DNA from 3 places in the Duganella sp. LjRoot269 genome. Region 2 is predicted to be linked to each of the others. Evidence: predicted binding sites of a transcription regulator. Region 2 holds the regulator's gene; each other region holds the start of a gene.
The links. Region 2 encodes LexA, which represses DNA repair genes until DNA is damaged. Its sites were predicted from a motif close to ACTGTATNNNNATACAGT; they were not measured.
Positions count from the first base shown of each region.

Region 1: the regulator LexA is predicted to act here: its motif matches at 1,899-1,916, upstream of imuA (translesion DNA synthesis-associated protein ImuA).
Region 3: the regulator LexA is predicted to act here: its motif matches at 1,982-1,999, upstream of ACSQ3S_RS29865 (DNA topoisomerase IV subunit B).

Region 1 covers NZ_CAXUSL020000001.1:2,673,740-2,678,791, forward strand. Annotated here, with positions in the region: gene ACSQ3S_RS12025 (Y-family DNA polymerase) at 1-1,200, opposite strand, end outside; gene imuA (translesion DNA synthesis-associated protein ImuA) at 1,133-1,876, opposite strand; gene ACSQ3S_RS12035 (hypothetical protein) at 2,169-3,860, shown strand; gene ACSQ3S_RS12040 (hypothetical protein) at 3,857-5,052, shown strand, end outside.
Region 2 covers NZ_CAXUSL020000001.1:5,732,655-5,737,706, reverse strand. Annotated here, with positions in the region: gene ACSQ3S_RS25640 (hypothetical protein) at 1-449, shown strand, start outside; gene ACSQ3S_RS25635 (tetratricopeptide repeat protein) at 549-1,313, shown strand; gene ACSQ3S_RS25630 (hypothetical protein) at 1,353-1,940, shown strand; gene lexA (transcriptional repressor LexA) at 1,974-2,612, opposite strand; gene rpsF (30S ribosomal protein S6) at 2,853-3,239, shown strand; gene priB (primosomal replication protein N) at 3,270-3,575, shown strand; gene rpsR (30S ribosomal protein S18) at 3,591-3,881, shown strand; gene rplI (50S ribosomal protein L9) at 3,916-4,368, shown strand; gene ACSQ3S_RS25600 (replicative DNA helicase) at 4,490-5,052, shown strand, end outside.
Region 3 covers NZ_CAXUSL020000001.1:6,679,555-6,684,606, reverse strand. Annotated here, with positions in the region: gene ACSQ3S_RS29865 (DNA topoisomerase IV subunit B) at 1-1,957, opposite strand, end outside; gene ACSQ3S_RS29860 (hypothetical protein) at 2,181-2,681, shown strand; gene ACSQ3S_RS29855 (TorF family putative porin) at 2,697-3,458, shown strand; gene ACSQ3S_RS29850 (potassium-transporting ATPase subunit F) at 3,823-3,912, shown strand; gene kdpA (potassium-transporting ATPase subunit KdpA) at 3,912-5,052, shown strand, end outside.

The DNA.
Region 1 (5,052 bases), 3.1 Mb from region 2:
GCGTCTTGTCGTGACGGAAACCCATGAGTTACATACCTCAGGGCGATAGTCATTAACGTCTGCTGGCACCAAAACACCTTCTGGTCCGAGACGTGCGGTGAGCAGTTCCAGCAGACGGGCGTAGTCTTGGGGCGAGCCACCTGGTTCGGGAAATAGCGATTCGTTGGGCGGCATCATCGCTTCGATTTTCAGTGCTTCAAGCCGCAGTGCAATCACTGGCCGGGCCAGTTCGACTTTGCCCAGTCGCTCTTTCAGGAGTCGAATCAAATGGGTCTCATGCCATACGGGTTCAGCAAGCATGATTTGAAGTTCAGTCGGCGGTACTGCCGCGTGGCCGCGCTCGTGCTCTAAATGGAACGTGAATACACGGACAGCTTGTTGTAGTGAGGTGAGCCATCCGACGAGTTGAAGAATCAACCTGGTCGCACCATGCAGTAACGCATCGGCATGCTCCACGCGGTCGAACGTCTCGATACGGGCCGAAAACTGAAGTGGTGGCTTAATCCATTCGAACATCTCTGGCGCTTCGCCAAAAGCACGGTCCAAGGTGGCCAACAGCTCCTTGCTCGTTCGCCGCAAAAGGCCAGCACGGGGCAACTTGCGCAGCGCGCCTATGCTTTTCGCGCCGATGTCGTTAAGCCAGTCGTGAAACGGCACGGCCGCAGGCACGAGTCCGCACGGTAATTGGCCCAGCCTGCGCTGCATGGTGGTCATCGAAAGCACACGGCGGCGAAACATTGCCCCCTTTGCGCGGCAGCTCCGTGCCAGGAGCCATGCACCTTCGGCGGTAGGTGCGACTCCCAACTGCGCGGTGAACCCCAGCGTCACGATACTGTGCGCCACGCGTAAGCACAACGCGTGCGGCCCTCTAAACAAAGTCAGACTCGCGCTCACATCAAGTAGTAACGAGAAGTCAGATTGAAGGGTCACTTCTGGCGTGAACTGCATGAGTGCCGTAGAAATTGCGTCAAATGCCAGCTCTTCTTTTTCTGGAGACCGTTCAAGAATCACGGTCTCAGGCGCGACTGCAGATACGCCACCGCTGCGCATGCCCAAACGCACTCCGCCACGTGCAGCTTCCGGCGACATCGTTACGACCTGACCTTGGTCGATAACCGCGTATGCCCCGGGCTCAGACCAGCGCGGTCGTAGAGATTCGAGTGGTAGCAGCGGCAGGTGCACGGTGAACAGGAGTTTCATGATGTTCTGTGTCCAGCTGACGACCAGCGGGCATATCCGGGAGTGAAACGAAAATAGGAGCTTCGCAGTGCGGGCCCCGGCGTTTGATGATGTCGACAGAAACACCGCCAAGTGCAGGCCGGATTGCAATCCGTAGAGGCGAAGGGGATGCATCAGCGGCAGCAGCGAGTGGGCGAATGAGCCACAGCCACGTATCCGTGCTTTGTGCCGCAAGGTTCAGCCGCCGGAGCGACTCCGCACGGACGTTCGATTGCCACAGCATGACGGCGCCGCAAGACCCGTTTTTTAGAATTTGCTCGGCTGACCACAACGCATCAGCAGAGCTGCCTGGGCGGAGCCATAGCACATTGCGGTCATTCACCTGCCATGAGCGGCAGGCCATGGCATGCGGCAGGTATGGTGGCTGTATCAGAGCGACACGCTGCTGCTTGGACAGCGACACGAGGGTTGGCTTCAGCAACTGCATCTCACCGATGCCATGCTGTTGAACCAGTAACTCAACCAGGGCAGACCGAGGCCAGCCGCCATTTGGTAGCTCGGCATCAAGTGCTCTGTGGCCTGTGCTGCAAGTCGTCGACCGGGACACAGCTAGCTCATCCGCCCGCCAGATATCGCGCATTGCGAGCACGCCAGCCTGTTCGGCAGAAGTGGTAATCGGAAGTGGGGTGGTTAGCATGGCAACAATTGAGTTAAATTTACCTGTGATTTTGTACAGTGGTTTCGCTCAGTATAGTGTCCCTCGAGGCTGACTAGCAAGGGGTTTTTTATTGCTATACTGGCACTTTTTCATGGTGGATTCTTTTGAATTTTTCGAAGAAATTTATAAAAATTCTTTGACCTGACTAAAGTTATGCCATGTGGGAAGCGGTGCGAGAGCAAATTTCTAGATAAAAATTTGTATTCCTGATATAGGAAACTGTATTCTTAACGTCACGAGCTCACCTTTTAGATGATAGAAAGTCAACATCATGCGAGAAAAATTACTAGAGCTTCTGGCCACTCGTAACCTTAATAATGTAAATGATTGGTTGCGAAGCCTAAAACCGCCCCCGGATGATGAACGAATCCAGGAGGAGATAGCTGCGCTCCATAGTGATTTAAACCTGTTCTCGCTCCTAAACGAGATAACTCAAGACAGTTTTATGTTATCAATTTACTTGATATTGGAGTCGGCAAAGAAAGTAAAAATGAGAACTGATGCAGATATCTACGCTTTGAGCGATTACTCTCGAAGAGTAGATGGAGCATTTCTAGATGTTGTGGCAGATGAAATTGCTGTCTCACTTAAAGACCGGCCTGAATTCGCTATAACACTGTTAGGGAAAATTGGCGAAAGAGAGGAGGCGCTTGATGTTGCGTTATTAGCGTGGACAATTGCGTATGCTAGAGCATTTCCTGATGCGGCTATCAATTTTCTTCATCAATTCGATACATCACCGGTAAGGAATGGTTTTCTATATGTGGCGATGCTGATGAACCTGAGCAGGAATCCGGAGTTCGAAGATTTTGTTCGTCACAATCACGACGAGGTAATTACCAATATCAAAAAGCTCAGCAAGGAGAAGCCCGAAAGTCACATAGCCTGGCAAGTTCTATGTGATATTTCTGAATTTTCAGTTGAAGCTACGGTCTATCTCAGAAATGTAATTTCGGAGGGACAGGTAGCAATAGCTAGAGCATTTTTGTTTAAATTGGCAACAAGAAATAAGAAACTTGTTACTGTTGAAAAAATTCCTTTGTCAGAGTTTTTGAAACCAATTTTGCCCATCGCGCTGCAAGATAACGGAATTTCAATGCAATATGGTGCCATACTTGCTAGGTTGGTCACAAACAAAGATACTCGTGATGAAGTGTTTTCTGTCATGCAATATGCAGAGGAAAATTTAAATTTAGATTTATGTGAAAAATTTGAGAGCTTATCCCATGCAATAATGGATGCTGAATTATTTAGCACGTTGCTAACTAAACGATTGATGGATAAAAATTCTAACCCTACCGCTCTTCGGAACCTGTTGCAATTTTGCATTGTAGGCCGAGCTGAGTGCGATATAGATTGTGAATTATTCGTGTCGGCGGTTTTTGAACAGCGTAGGCGGATGATGGCGCGGTTGATTGCATATACGCACAATGGCCCCTCGCTGTGTGCATTTGCTGCCGTTCTTGCTGAATCCGAAAAAATGCAACCTGATGGCTTAGCAATTGCGAAATCGATAATTGAATACATTACTCTGGAATATCCTGATTCCTCGGAGAAATTTTTCTTAAAAAAGAAAAAAACAAAGATTTCGTCGAAAAATGCTGCGTCATTGTATTCCTCCGCTATGAAAACTCTCGTAAAATCAAAAAATGATAGACAGGCACTGCCAAGTTTGGATGAGCTGAGGCCATCAAGCTCTCAGCACTTAGCAATGATTCATCAAGATATCAAAACGAATCGTGAGATTGGCCGTGCAGCAGAAGAGAAGTCGATATTTTCGTCCATCGCAAAGAAAGTTCGGATTTTGCAAGGAACAAAGGTAGCCACAATTATGTATGACGGTCGAACGAGCATCACGAAAATGGGTACCATGAGTTATTCAATTGAGCTACCTCGAAGCGAGCGTGCCGACCCCGTGGGTGGCCTGATTCAACGTCAGAGCTGGCTACAGGGGGGCGAATGAGCATCCGCCTATTGTTAGAGAGCTTTTTGGGATTAATGAAGGAGTCCGGTGAGCTAGATAAGCTTCTCCCACTTTTAGTAACGAGTATGGGGCATGATATTCCATTCTCTGCACAGAAAGGAGTTCGAGAATATGGTATAGATGTCGTATCCGTAGGAAGAGACCCAGAAGATGGACACCGGAAGATTTTCTACTGGCTAATTAAATGCGGTGATATCGGTAGGACTGAGTGGAACTTAACAAATCAATCTATCCGCCAATCAATTGACGATGCAGGCGATACGTTCCTATCTACAAATGTTCTACCCCAACATAAGAAATTACGTAGGAAACTTGTAATTTTAACGAACGGAAATTTTAAAACCGAGATTAGACAAACGTTGAGTCAATATCTCGACGCATGGAACAGTCGCCATCAGGCAGACAGCTTAATGGTTAACGGCTCACTGCTCGCATTATGGACTGAGCACTATCTGCTTGACGAAAATATTCTTCCACCTGAGCATCGGACCCTTTTCAGGCGCGTGCTTGCGAACATCGCGAATCCTGAACTCAGTGTGCCTGTTGGGCGTCAGCTAATTAAGGGGATTCTTACGCCTCCCGAATTCTCAAAATTGCAGACACCGAAGCAAAAGAAACGCAGACTCTCAGCCTTCCGAGCTGTTAGAACGGCGCTGACTGTCATCTTCCAATGGTCAATTAATGAAGGTGGACTGGAAACTGTTCGACAATTGTTGGAGTACGCCGTCCTAGAAAGTTGGGCCCAGATACATGGTGACTTGGAAAAATTAGATAAATCTATTTTGCAGGAATTTGCTGAGCTCCAATACCAAATGTTAGGTGCGGGGCAAAGCTATACCACTAAAATTTCTCCGTATCTAGTTCTAAATGATGCTTTGTCCCTCCAAGCAGGAGATGCGCTGGTAACGAACACGTTAACTTTTAGGGAAATAGGACAGCTTGGCTTGCATGGCGTTACTTGGGGATTTTTTGCGACCCAAACCACAGGCGATTTCTCTACTCTTGCAACGCAATGGGCATCAATCTGTTCTGCTTTGATATCTAAAACATTGCAGACGCACAGTTGTAGTCAATCTCCGGCTTTCGATTACCAAGCCGTGGACATACATTGTGGTTTGCTGTGCCTAATGATTACAGAGAAAAGAAATGAGGCCGCAATGTGGGTCACGAA
Region 2 (5,052 bases):
ACGGCGCCGATGTCGCGCTGGCCAGGTTCAACTGCGTCAAGCCCGACATTCCCACCCGCTCCGAAACCAAGCAGGACATCAAGGCCGTCGGCGCCGGCATCGACGCCTGGATGGCTTGCTACAACGGTTTCGTCAAAAAACTGCACGACGTGCTTCCTGTCGGCAAAGCCATTCCGGACGACCTGGTCGACCTGATGACGGACGACGAGTTGAAGCAGGCACTGTCCCGGCTGGATCACGCCTACGCCGCCGTCTACGCCGAAGGCAAGCAGCGCGCCGACCAGATCATGGCCGCCCGCGAAGCCTGGCAAACCAAGACCAACGAATTCGTCGCCACCGAGAACGCCCGCACGCAGCAGGTCGCCCTGGTGCAGCAGACCGAGGCCCGCAATGGCGCCTCCACCGCGCGCGCGTCGGGTCCGGTACCCACGCTGGCGGTCAAGCACTGAATTGTTTTGCCAAATCCTTAAGTTTGCTTATACACTTGGTTTTTCAGACTATAACTAAAAAGGTGTGACATGAAAGCTTCGTCGATAATCGGGTTGTGCATGGTATTGGTCAGCGGCAGCGTGCTGGCGGATGAACTGGCCGATGCCGACAAGTTGATGGCCGCCAAGGACTACACCCGCGCGCTGCCGATCTACGCCAAGCTGGCCTCCGGCGGCAACGCCGTCGCGCAATTCCACCTGGGCGAACTGTACTGGTACGGCGAAGGCACGGCGGTGGATATGGCCAAGGGCGACGAGCTGTTCAAGAAGGCCGCCGACGCGGGCGTGGCCGACGCCAAGGCGGCCTTGCAGATGACGCCGCAGCGCCAGGCCAAGCTGAGCCAGATCGACTACTACGCCAACAAGTACGACGGCTCGGATATTACGCTGAGCAAGTTCAACTGCGTCAAGCCGGACATTCCAGCGATGTCCACCAATGTCAGGGACATCAAGGCGGTCGGCGTCAACGTCGACGCCTGGCTGGCCTGCTACAACGGTTTCGTCAAGAACCTGAACAGCCTGCTGCCAGCCGGCAAGGCAATCCCGGCCGACCTGCCCAACCTGATGACGGATGCCGAATTTGCCCAGTCCATCGCGCGCATGGACCAGGCCTACGCGGCCGCCGGCGCCGATGCGAAGAAGCAGGCCGACAGCGTGAACCTGGCGCAGGCAGCCTGGGAAGCCAAGACCACCGAGTACGTCAAGACCGCCAGCGCCCGCAGCCAGAACGCGCTGACCCAGCGCCAGGCCGAAACCGACCAGCAGCAGAACTGGGACCAGAACATGCGGGTCGGCAGTTCTATCATGGGCAAGAGCACCAAATAACTACGATGTGATAACCGGGAGTAAGCGATGAGAGTTGCAATGATTGCTGGTCTGATGATGGTGATGGGCACGCAGGCTTGGGCTGCGGGGACGACCGATGTGGACCAGATCGTCGCCAAGCGCCGCGCGCACCAGGCGGACATCGACTATTACACCAGCCGCTACGACGGTGCCGACCTGGCCGCCAAGGCCAACTGCGCCGAGCCGGTGATGCCGTCCCATTCCGCTTCCCGCGACGGCGTCAAGCAGGTGCGTAACAATATCGCTGAATGGAGTGAGTGCTACAACCAGTTCATCGGCAGCTATAACGCCTTGCTGCCGGCCGGCAAAGCCATTCCGGCCGACGTGGCGGCGGTGATGACCGATGCCGAGCGCAAGGTCGCGGCCACGCGCATGGATATGGCCTATACCGAGATCGCCATGGAGATGCAGCGCAAGGCGCAGGCGCTGGACGTCAAGGCGGAGTTGTGGGCGCAGGCCACCTCGGAATTCTTGAAGGACCCGAGCTACGTCAAGCACTTCAAACAGAACTACTATTCGGTCAACAACAGCGACAACGGCATGGCTTCCTATGTTGTCGGCAGCGCCATGCCTGGCCAGCGTCCGACCGCGGACAACCGCCGCTAAGACCATAGCGGCGTCCGGGCAGCTGGCGCGAACTTAGTGCCAGCTGCGCATCAGGCCGACCGCCAGGCCTTCCAGCGCGAACTCGTCCGCTTCCGGATCGACCTTGATGATCTTGAAGTCCGGATTCTCCGGCAACAATTCCACCGTGGATCCCGTCTTCCGGTAGCGCTTGACCGTGACGTCGTTGCCGATGCGGGCCACGACGATCTGGCCGTTCTTGGCGCTGTCCACCTTCTTCACCGCAAGTAAATCGCCATCCATGATGCCGGCGTCGCGCATCGATTCGCCGCGCACCTTGAGCAGGTAGTCCGGCTTGGACGAGAACATCGCCGGATCGACGCTGTAGCTGGTTTCCAGGTTTTCCTGCGCCAGGATGGGCGAGCCGGCGGCCACGCGGCCGATCAGCGGCAGCGACATCATCAGCGACGGCGGCACCTTCGGCATCGCCGGCTCGGCATGCACGCCCAGCAGGCGGATACCGCGCGAGGTGCCGGCGGCGATCTCGATCGCGCCCTTGCGCGCCAGCGCCTGCAGGTGCTCCTCGGCCGCGTTGGCGGATTTGAAGCCCAGTTCATTGGCGATCTCGGCACGGGTCGGCGGGAAGCCGGTGTTTTCGATGGCATCCTTGATCAGATTGAGAATTTGTTCCTGTCGTGCGGTGAGCTTGATCATAGAGTCCGTTGGGCCTGTGTATATAGACAGTCTGTATTTTTGTACAGTGTGAGAGGAAATGCAAGAGGATTTGTTGCTTTGCGCGAAATAAATTCATGCGGCCTCATAGGGCAGGGAATTTCGGCGGCGGGCCAGGGCTGGTTTTTTGGCCCAAAAGCTGATATAGTCGCGGGCTTACCTCTTCCCACACCTGTCTTGACGCCAGGGTGGGCTATATTCACAGTCCTTAAGGGAGTTTGCATGCGTCACTATGAAATAGTATTTATCGTCCACCCGGACCAGAGCGAGCAAGTGCCCGCCATGATCGAGCGTTACAAAACCACCGTAACGACCCGCGGCGGCGCCGTGCACCGTGTTGAAGATTGGGGCCGTCGTCAGATGGCTTACTCGATCCAGAAACTGGCTAAAGCACACTACATCTGCCTGAACATCGAATGCGACAACGAGACCCTGGTCGAGCTGGAAACCGCCTTCAAATTCAATGATGCCGTGCTGCGTCACCTGACCGTCAAGATGAAGAAAGCGGAAACCGCTCCTTCGCCGATGATGAAGTCGGTACAACGTGAAGATGCAGCGAAATCGCATCGCACCGAAGCTCCAGCAGCCGCTGCTGCTCCTGCGGCCTAATTGTTTCAGAACCGGGCTGAATCAGCTCCAGTGAATGTAAGCCAATTCATCGCGTTGATCGCCGAACGGGACGCCTTGCGCTATACCCCGGCCGGCATGCCGATCGTGAACGCTGTCCTGCAGCACCGGTCGCAGCAGATGGAGGCGGGCATCGCCCGATTGAGCGAGTTTGAAATTTCCGCGGTTGCCGCGGGCGAGATTTCAGGCCGCTTCAGTCAGGCGCCACTGGCAGGCATGTATCAGTTCACCGGTTTTCTGAACAAGAAGAATCGCAATAGCAAAAGCCTGGTGTTTCACATCATTGATTTTAGTGCTGTCCCAGACAGCTCAATTTAAATACAGGAGCCTAAAATGGCATTCGGTAAAAAGTTCGACAAAAACAAGCTCAAGCTGAAAGAAAAGCGCAAGCAACAAAACCCATTGTTCAAACGTAAGAAGTTCTGCCGCTTCACCGCAGCAAACGTTGAACAAGTTGACTACAAAGACGTCGACACCCTGAAGGACTTCGTCCAGGAAAACGGCAAAATCATGCCAGCACGTCTGACCGGTACCAAGGCGCACTACCAGCGTCAAGTTGACACCGCAATCAAGCGCGCCCGCTACCTCGCGCTGCTGCCTTACACCGATCTGCACCACGCTTAATTGCGTAGTCTAGATAAGATCCTGGAGAAGAACTATGCAAATCATTCTGTTAGAAAAAGTCGTCAACCTGGGCAACCTGGGTGAAGTCGTTAAAGTTAAAGACGGTTACGCACGTAACTTCCTGATTCCGCAAAAAATGGCTCGCCGCGCTACCGCGTCAGCCGTTGCTGAATTCGAAGTCAAGCGCGCTGAACTGGAAAAAGCTGCTGCCGCCAAACTGGCCGCCGCGCAAGCCCAAGGCGAGAAACTGAACGGCATGACCGTGAACGTTTCGCAAAAAGCTGGTGTTGACGGCCGTCTGTTCGGCTCCGTCACCAACTTCGACATCGCTGAAGCGCTGACCAAAGCTGGTTTCGCCGTTGAAAAAGCTGCCGTGCGCATGCCTACCGGTCCTCTGAAGACCGTGGGCGAGCACCCGGTGAGCGTTGCTCTGCACACCGACGTGGTGGTGGAAGTGACCGTTGCTGTCGTAGGCGAAGCTGCCTAAGATTTGAGCGGGCGGCAACGCCTGCCAAGCTTGCAACATCGAGAAAAAAGCCGGGCTAGCCCGGCTTTTTTCTCGTCATAATTTTGTAGTATGGCACAAACAAGCAGGTATAATTCGCGCCATGAACGCCCCTTCCGATCCGCAAGTAGATTCACTCCGCGTCCCGCCGCATTCCATCGAAGCAGAACAGTCCGTCATCGGCGGCCTGCTGCGCGACAATGCCGCGTTCGACCGCATCGCGGACATGATGCATCCGGAAGATTTCTACCGCTACGACCACCGCATCATCTTCGAGCAGATCGTCAAGATGATCAACGGTTCCAAGCCGGCCGACGTGATCACCGTATTTGAAACCCTGACCCAGCTGGGCAAGGCCGAGGACGTCGGCGGCCTGGCCTACCTGAACGCGATGGCGCAAAACACGCCGTCGGCCGCCAACATCCGCCGCTACGCCGAGATCGTGCGCGACCGCTCCATCCTGCGCCAGCTGATCACCGTGGCCGACGAGATTTCCGGCCAAGCGTTCAGCCCGCAGGGCAAGGAAGTCAAGCAGATGCTCGACGAGGCCGAATCGAAGATCTTCGCCATCGCCGAGCAGGGCGCCCGCGGCGCCGCCGGCTGGACCGCCGTGCAGCCGCTGCTGACCCAGGTGGTCGAGCGCATCGACGAGCTGTACTCGCGTGA
Region 3 (5,052 bases), 950 kb from region 2:
AGGCGCGGCGGGCGGCGGCTTCGCCTTTGCCCATCAACATATTGAAGCGCGCGGCCGATTCGCCGTGCGCGTAGGCACCCAGCGAGACCGGCAGCAGGCGGCGCGTGTCCGGGTTCATCGTGGTTTCCCACAGCTGTTCGGCGTTCATCTCGCCCAGGCCCTTGAAGCGGGAGATGGACCAGGCGCCTTCCTTCAGGCCGTCCTTGCGCAGCTTGTCCTCGATCGCCACCAGTTCGCCGGCGTCGAGCGCGTACAGCTTCTGGATCGGCTTCTTGCCGCGCGCAGGCGCGTCCACGCGATACAGCGGCGGACGGGCGATGCAGATGTTCCCGTTGGCGATCAGGCCGGGGAAGTGCTTGAAGAAGAGGGTCAGCAGCAGCACCTGGATGTGCGAGCCGTCGACGTCCGCATCGGAGAGGATGCAGATCTTGCCGTAACGGAGGCCGCTCAAATCCGGCATGGTGTCGGCGTTGTGCGGGTCGACGCCGATGGCCACCGAGATGTCGTGGATCTCGTTGTTGGCGAACAGGCGGTCCTTGTCGGTCTCCCACGAGTTGAGCACCTTGCCGCGCAGCGGCAGGATGGCCTGGAATTCCTTGTCGCGGCCCATCTTGGCCGAACCGCCCGCCGAGTCGCCCTCGACCAGGAACAATTCGGTGCGCGTGACGTCGGTCGATTCGCAGTCGGTCAGCTTGCCCGGCAGGACGGCCACGCCGGACGATTTCTTCTTCTCGACCTTTTGCAGCGAGCGCAGACGCGATTGCGCCTGCTTGATGACCAGCTCCGCCAGCTTCTTGCCGTAGTCGACGTGGTGGTTCAGCCACAGCTCGAGCGCGGGCTTGGAGTAGGTCGACACCAGGCGCACGGCGTCGCGCGAGTTGAGGCGTTCCTTGATCTGGCCCTGGAACTGCGGGTCCAGCACCTTGGCCGACAGCACGAAGGAGACGCGCGCGAACACGTCCTCCGGCAGCAGCTTGACGCCCTTGGGCAGCAGCGAGTGCATCTCGACGAAGTTCTTCACGGCGCCGTACAAGCCGTCGCGCAGGCCCGATTCGTGGGTGCCGCCGTTCGGCGTCGGGATCAGGTTGACGTAGGATTCGCGCACCACGGCGCCTTGCTCGGTCCATGCCACCACCCACGCCGCGCCTTCGCCCTCGGCGAAGCCTTCGGCGTCCGGCCCGGCGAACTGCGCGCCTTCAAACAGCGGGATCAGGGTTTCGCCGTCGGTCGATTGCGCCAGCGCCTCGGTCAGGTAGCCGCGCAGGCCGTCGTTGTACTGCCAGGTCTGCGATTCGCCGGTCTTGGCGTTGGCCAGCGTGACGGTGACGCCCGGCAGCAGCACGGCCTTGGAGCGCAGCAGGCGCTGAAGCTCGGTCTGCGAGATGGCCGGCGAGTCGAAATATTTGGCGTCCGGCCAGGCGGTGACGCGGGTGCCGGACTTCTTGCCGTCGCGCGGAGCGACGATGGAGGACAGCGGCTCGACCACGTCGCCGTGCTCGAAGGCCAGCTTGTGCAGGCCGGTGCCGTCGGGCTCCTTGCGCCAGACGGTGATCTCCAGGCGCTTGGACAGCGCATTGGTGACCGACACGCCGACGCCGTGCAAACCGCCGGAGAACGCGTAGGCGCCGCCCGAACCCTTGTCGAACTTGCCGCCGGCGTGCAGGCGGGTGAAGACGATTTCCACCGTCGGCACGCCTTCTTCCGGGTGCAGGCCGACCGGGATGCCGCGACCGTCGTCCTCGACGGTGATGCTGCCGTCGGCGTTCTGCGTGACGATGATGTTTTTGCAATGCCCGCCCAGCGCCTCATCGGAGGCATTGTCGATCACTTCCTGGATGATGTGCAGCGGGTTCTCGGTACGGGTGTACATCCCCGGGCGTTGCTTGACGGGTTCCAGGCCCTTGAGGACCCGGATGGATGATTCGCTGTAGTCGGAAACTGGTTTTTTAGTGGCCATACGTGATCAAGCTTGAGGTTTAATACTGGGTTTATGTACAGTTTTATGCGGGCGTTTGCGTATTCTATCCTCAACCGGGCGCAATCGCGGCGGAAAAGGGCCAAAAAAAAGGCGCGGGCCAATTTATACACGATGTTTACAACGACGGCCCGCCTTTTTAGACCGTTTTTACGGCGGCGTCGATAAGCTGTTTTGTATCGCAACGATCAAAACAGGGGCTTGCATGATCATCGCCATCGCCAACCAGAACGACGCCGCCAGGGCCGCAGTGGCCGCCCATCTGGCCCGGCTGCGCGCCCGCAGCGGCCATACCGTGACGCTGATCGACACCGCCGCGCGCACCGTTTCGGGGCGCGAGCTGGTGGCCGAGCTGGAACGGCTGCGCAGCCGCCGCTGCGACATCGTCATCGACACCGCGGGCCGTGACTCCGCCGATAACCGGGCGGCGCTGATCGCCGCCCGGCTGGCGGTGGTGCCGCTGGCGCCGTCGCAGGCCGATCTGGCGGGGCAGTATGCGCTGATCGCGCGGCTGAACGCGGCGCGCATGTTCAATCCGGGGCTGCGGGTGCTGTTCGTGCTCGTCGGCGACGCCGATGCGTCCGAACTGGCGGCGGTGCGCGCTTATGTGGCGCATGTGATGTCGGCGACGCTGGCCCACACCGTGCTGCACGCGGGCGCCAACGGCGACATGGAATCCCTCTATCACGAAGTTTTTACCCACTAGCAGAAAGACCGCATCATGAAGAAGTTAATACTCTCCGCCTCAATTTTCGCCGCTGTCTTTGGCGGCAGCGTGCGCGCGCAGGATGCCGCGCCGGCGGCGAAGCCGGACAACGAGACCAGCTTCAACGCCGCCGTCGTCAGCGATTACCGATATCGCGGCATTTCGCAAACCCGCTTGCAGCCGGCGCTGCAGGGTGGCTTCGACTACGTCAACAACCCGACCGGCTTCTATGCCGGCACCTGGCTGTCGACCATCAAGTGGACCAAGGACGCGGGCGGTGGCGGCGACGTCGAATGGGATATCTACGCCGGCCAGCGTGGACAGGTGAGCGAGGCGGTGTCGTATGACGTCGGCGTTCTGGGTTATGTGTACCCGTCGAACGGCCTCGATAAGGTGTCCGGCTTCGTCGACGCCAACACCGCCGAAATCTACGGCCAGCTGGGCTACGGCCCGGCCTACGTCAAGTATTCGCACGCGGTGACCAACCTGTTCGGCTTCGTCGACAGCAAGAACAGCGGCTACCTCGATATCGGCGCCAATATCGATGCGGGCGAGGGCTATACCGTCAACCTGCATGCGGGTCATCAGAAAGTGAGGCACAACGACGCGGCAAGCTACACCGACTGGAAAATCGGCGTGACCAGGGACTTCGGCGTGGTGACCGGCGCGCTGGCCGTCATCGGCACCAACGCCAGCAAGACCGCCTACGCTTCGCCGGCCAACGGCAAGTTCCTCGGCAAGACCGCGCTGCAGGTGATTGTTAACAAAACCTTTTAAAAACGGTCTTCAATCGAAGGCGACATCCTCTAGACGGAAGCGGTACTTGCGACGCTCAGGCAGCGTCCAACCCGGGCCGGGTTCCGCGGAGCGTGGCTTCTTTCCACGGCGGTTAATACGATCGCCGATGGATCCTGCGATGCCCGTTCCTGCCGGCCAGTTCGACTCCCCGCGATTTTTACGGTTTGTTTACACCCGCTCTCCAAGTCTTTACAAAATCTTTAGACCCTTCCCGCTAACCTTCTCATTATCAAAACAAGACCTGTGAGGGTGTGATGGACATAGTATTTATCGGTGCAATGGTGGTGTTCTTTGTCGTAACCGTGGCGTTTGCCGCCGGCTGCGACAAGCTGGGAGGCCAGCCATGAGCATCTTCTATCTGATCGGCGCAATCGCCTCCGCCGGCCTGCTGGTGTACCTGGTCGTGGCGCTGTTGAAAGCGGAGGAACTGTGATGACCATGCAATCGATACTACTGCTGGTGGCGTTCCTGGCCGCGTTGCTGGCGCTGGCCTGGCCGCTGGGCATCCTGCTGACCCGCGTCGGCGACGGCAGCGCCATTCCGGGCATGGGCTGGATGGGCCGGATCGAAAAGCTGCTGTACCGCTTGGCCGGGATTGCAGGCAAGGATGGCGCGGTCGAAGGCCAGGGCTGGAAAGCCTACGCCATCGCGCTGCTGCTGTTTAACGGCATCGGCGCGCTTGCCGTGTACGCCCTGCAGCGCGTTCAGGCCTTCCTGCCGCTGAATCCACAGGGCTTGGCCAACGTCAGCGCCGACTCCTCGTTCAACACCGCCGTCAGCTTTGTCAGCAATACCAACTGGCAGGGCTACAGCGGCGAACAGACCATGAGCTACCTGACCCAGATGCTGGTGCTGGCGGGGCAGAACTTCTTCTCGGCCGCCACCGGCATCGCCGTGGCCTATGCGCTGATCCGCGGCTTTTCGTCGCGCTCGGCCAAGTCCATCGGTAACTTCTGGGCAGACGTCACCCGCTCCGCCTTGTACGTGCTGCTGCCGCTGTCGCTGGTGTTCGCCGTGTTCCTGATGGGGCAGGGCGTGATCCAGAACTTCTCGGCCTACAAGGACGTGCGGCTGCTCGATGCCGTGACCTACACCCAGCCCAAAGTGGGCGCCGACGGCCAGCCGCTGAAGGACGCCAAGGGCGAGCCGGTCACGGAAACGCTGACCGCCACCACGCAAAGCATCGCCATGGGCCCGGTCGCCTCGCAGGAAGCGATCAAGATGCTGGGCACCAACGGCGGCGGCTTCTTCAACGCCAACTCGGCCCATCCCTATGAAAATCCCACGCCGCTGGCCAACTTCATGCAGATGCTGGCGATCTTCGTGATCCCGGCCGGCCTGTGCTTCGCCTTCGGCCGCATGGTCGGCGACAAGCGCCAGGGTTGGGCGGTGCTGGGCGCGATGACGGTGCTGTTCGTCGCCTGCACGGTGGTGGTGCTGGGCGCCGAGCAGGCCGCGCATCCCGCGCTGCAGGCGCTGCACGTCGACCAGACCATGAGCGCGCTGCAATCGGGCGGCAATATGGAAGGCAAGGAAACCCGCTTCGGCATCAGCGCCTCGGCCCTGTTCGCGG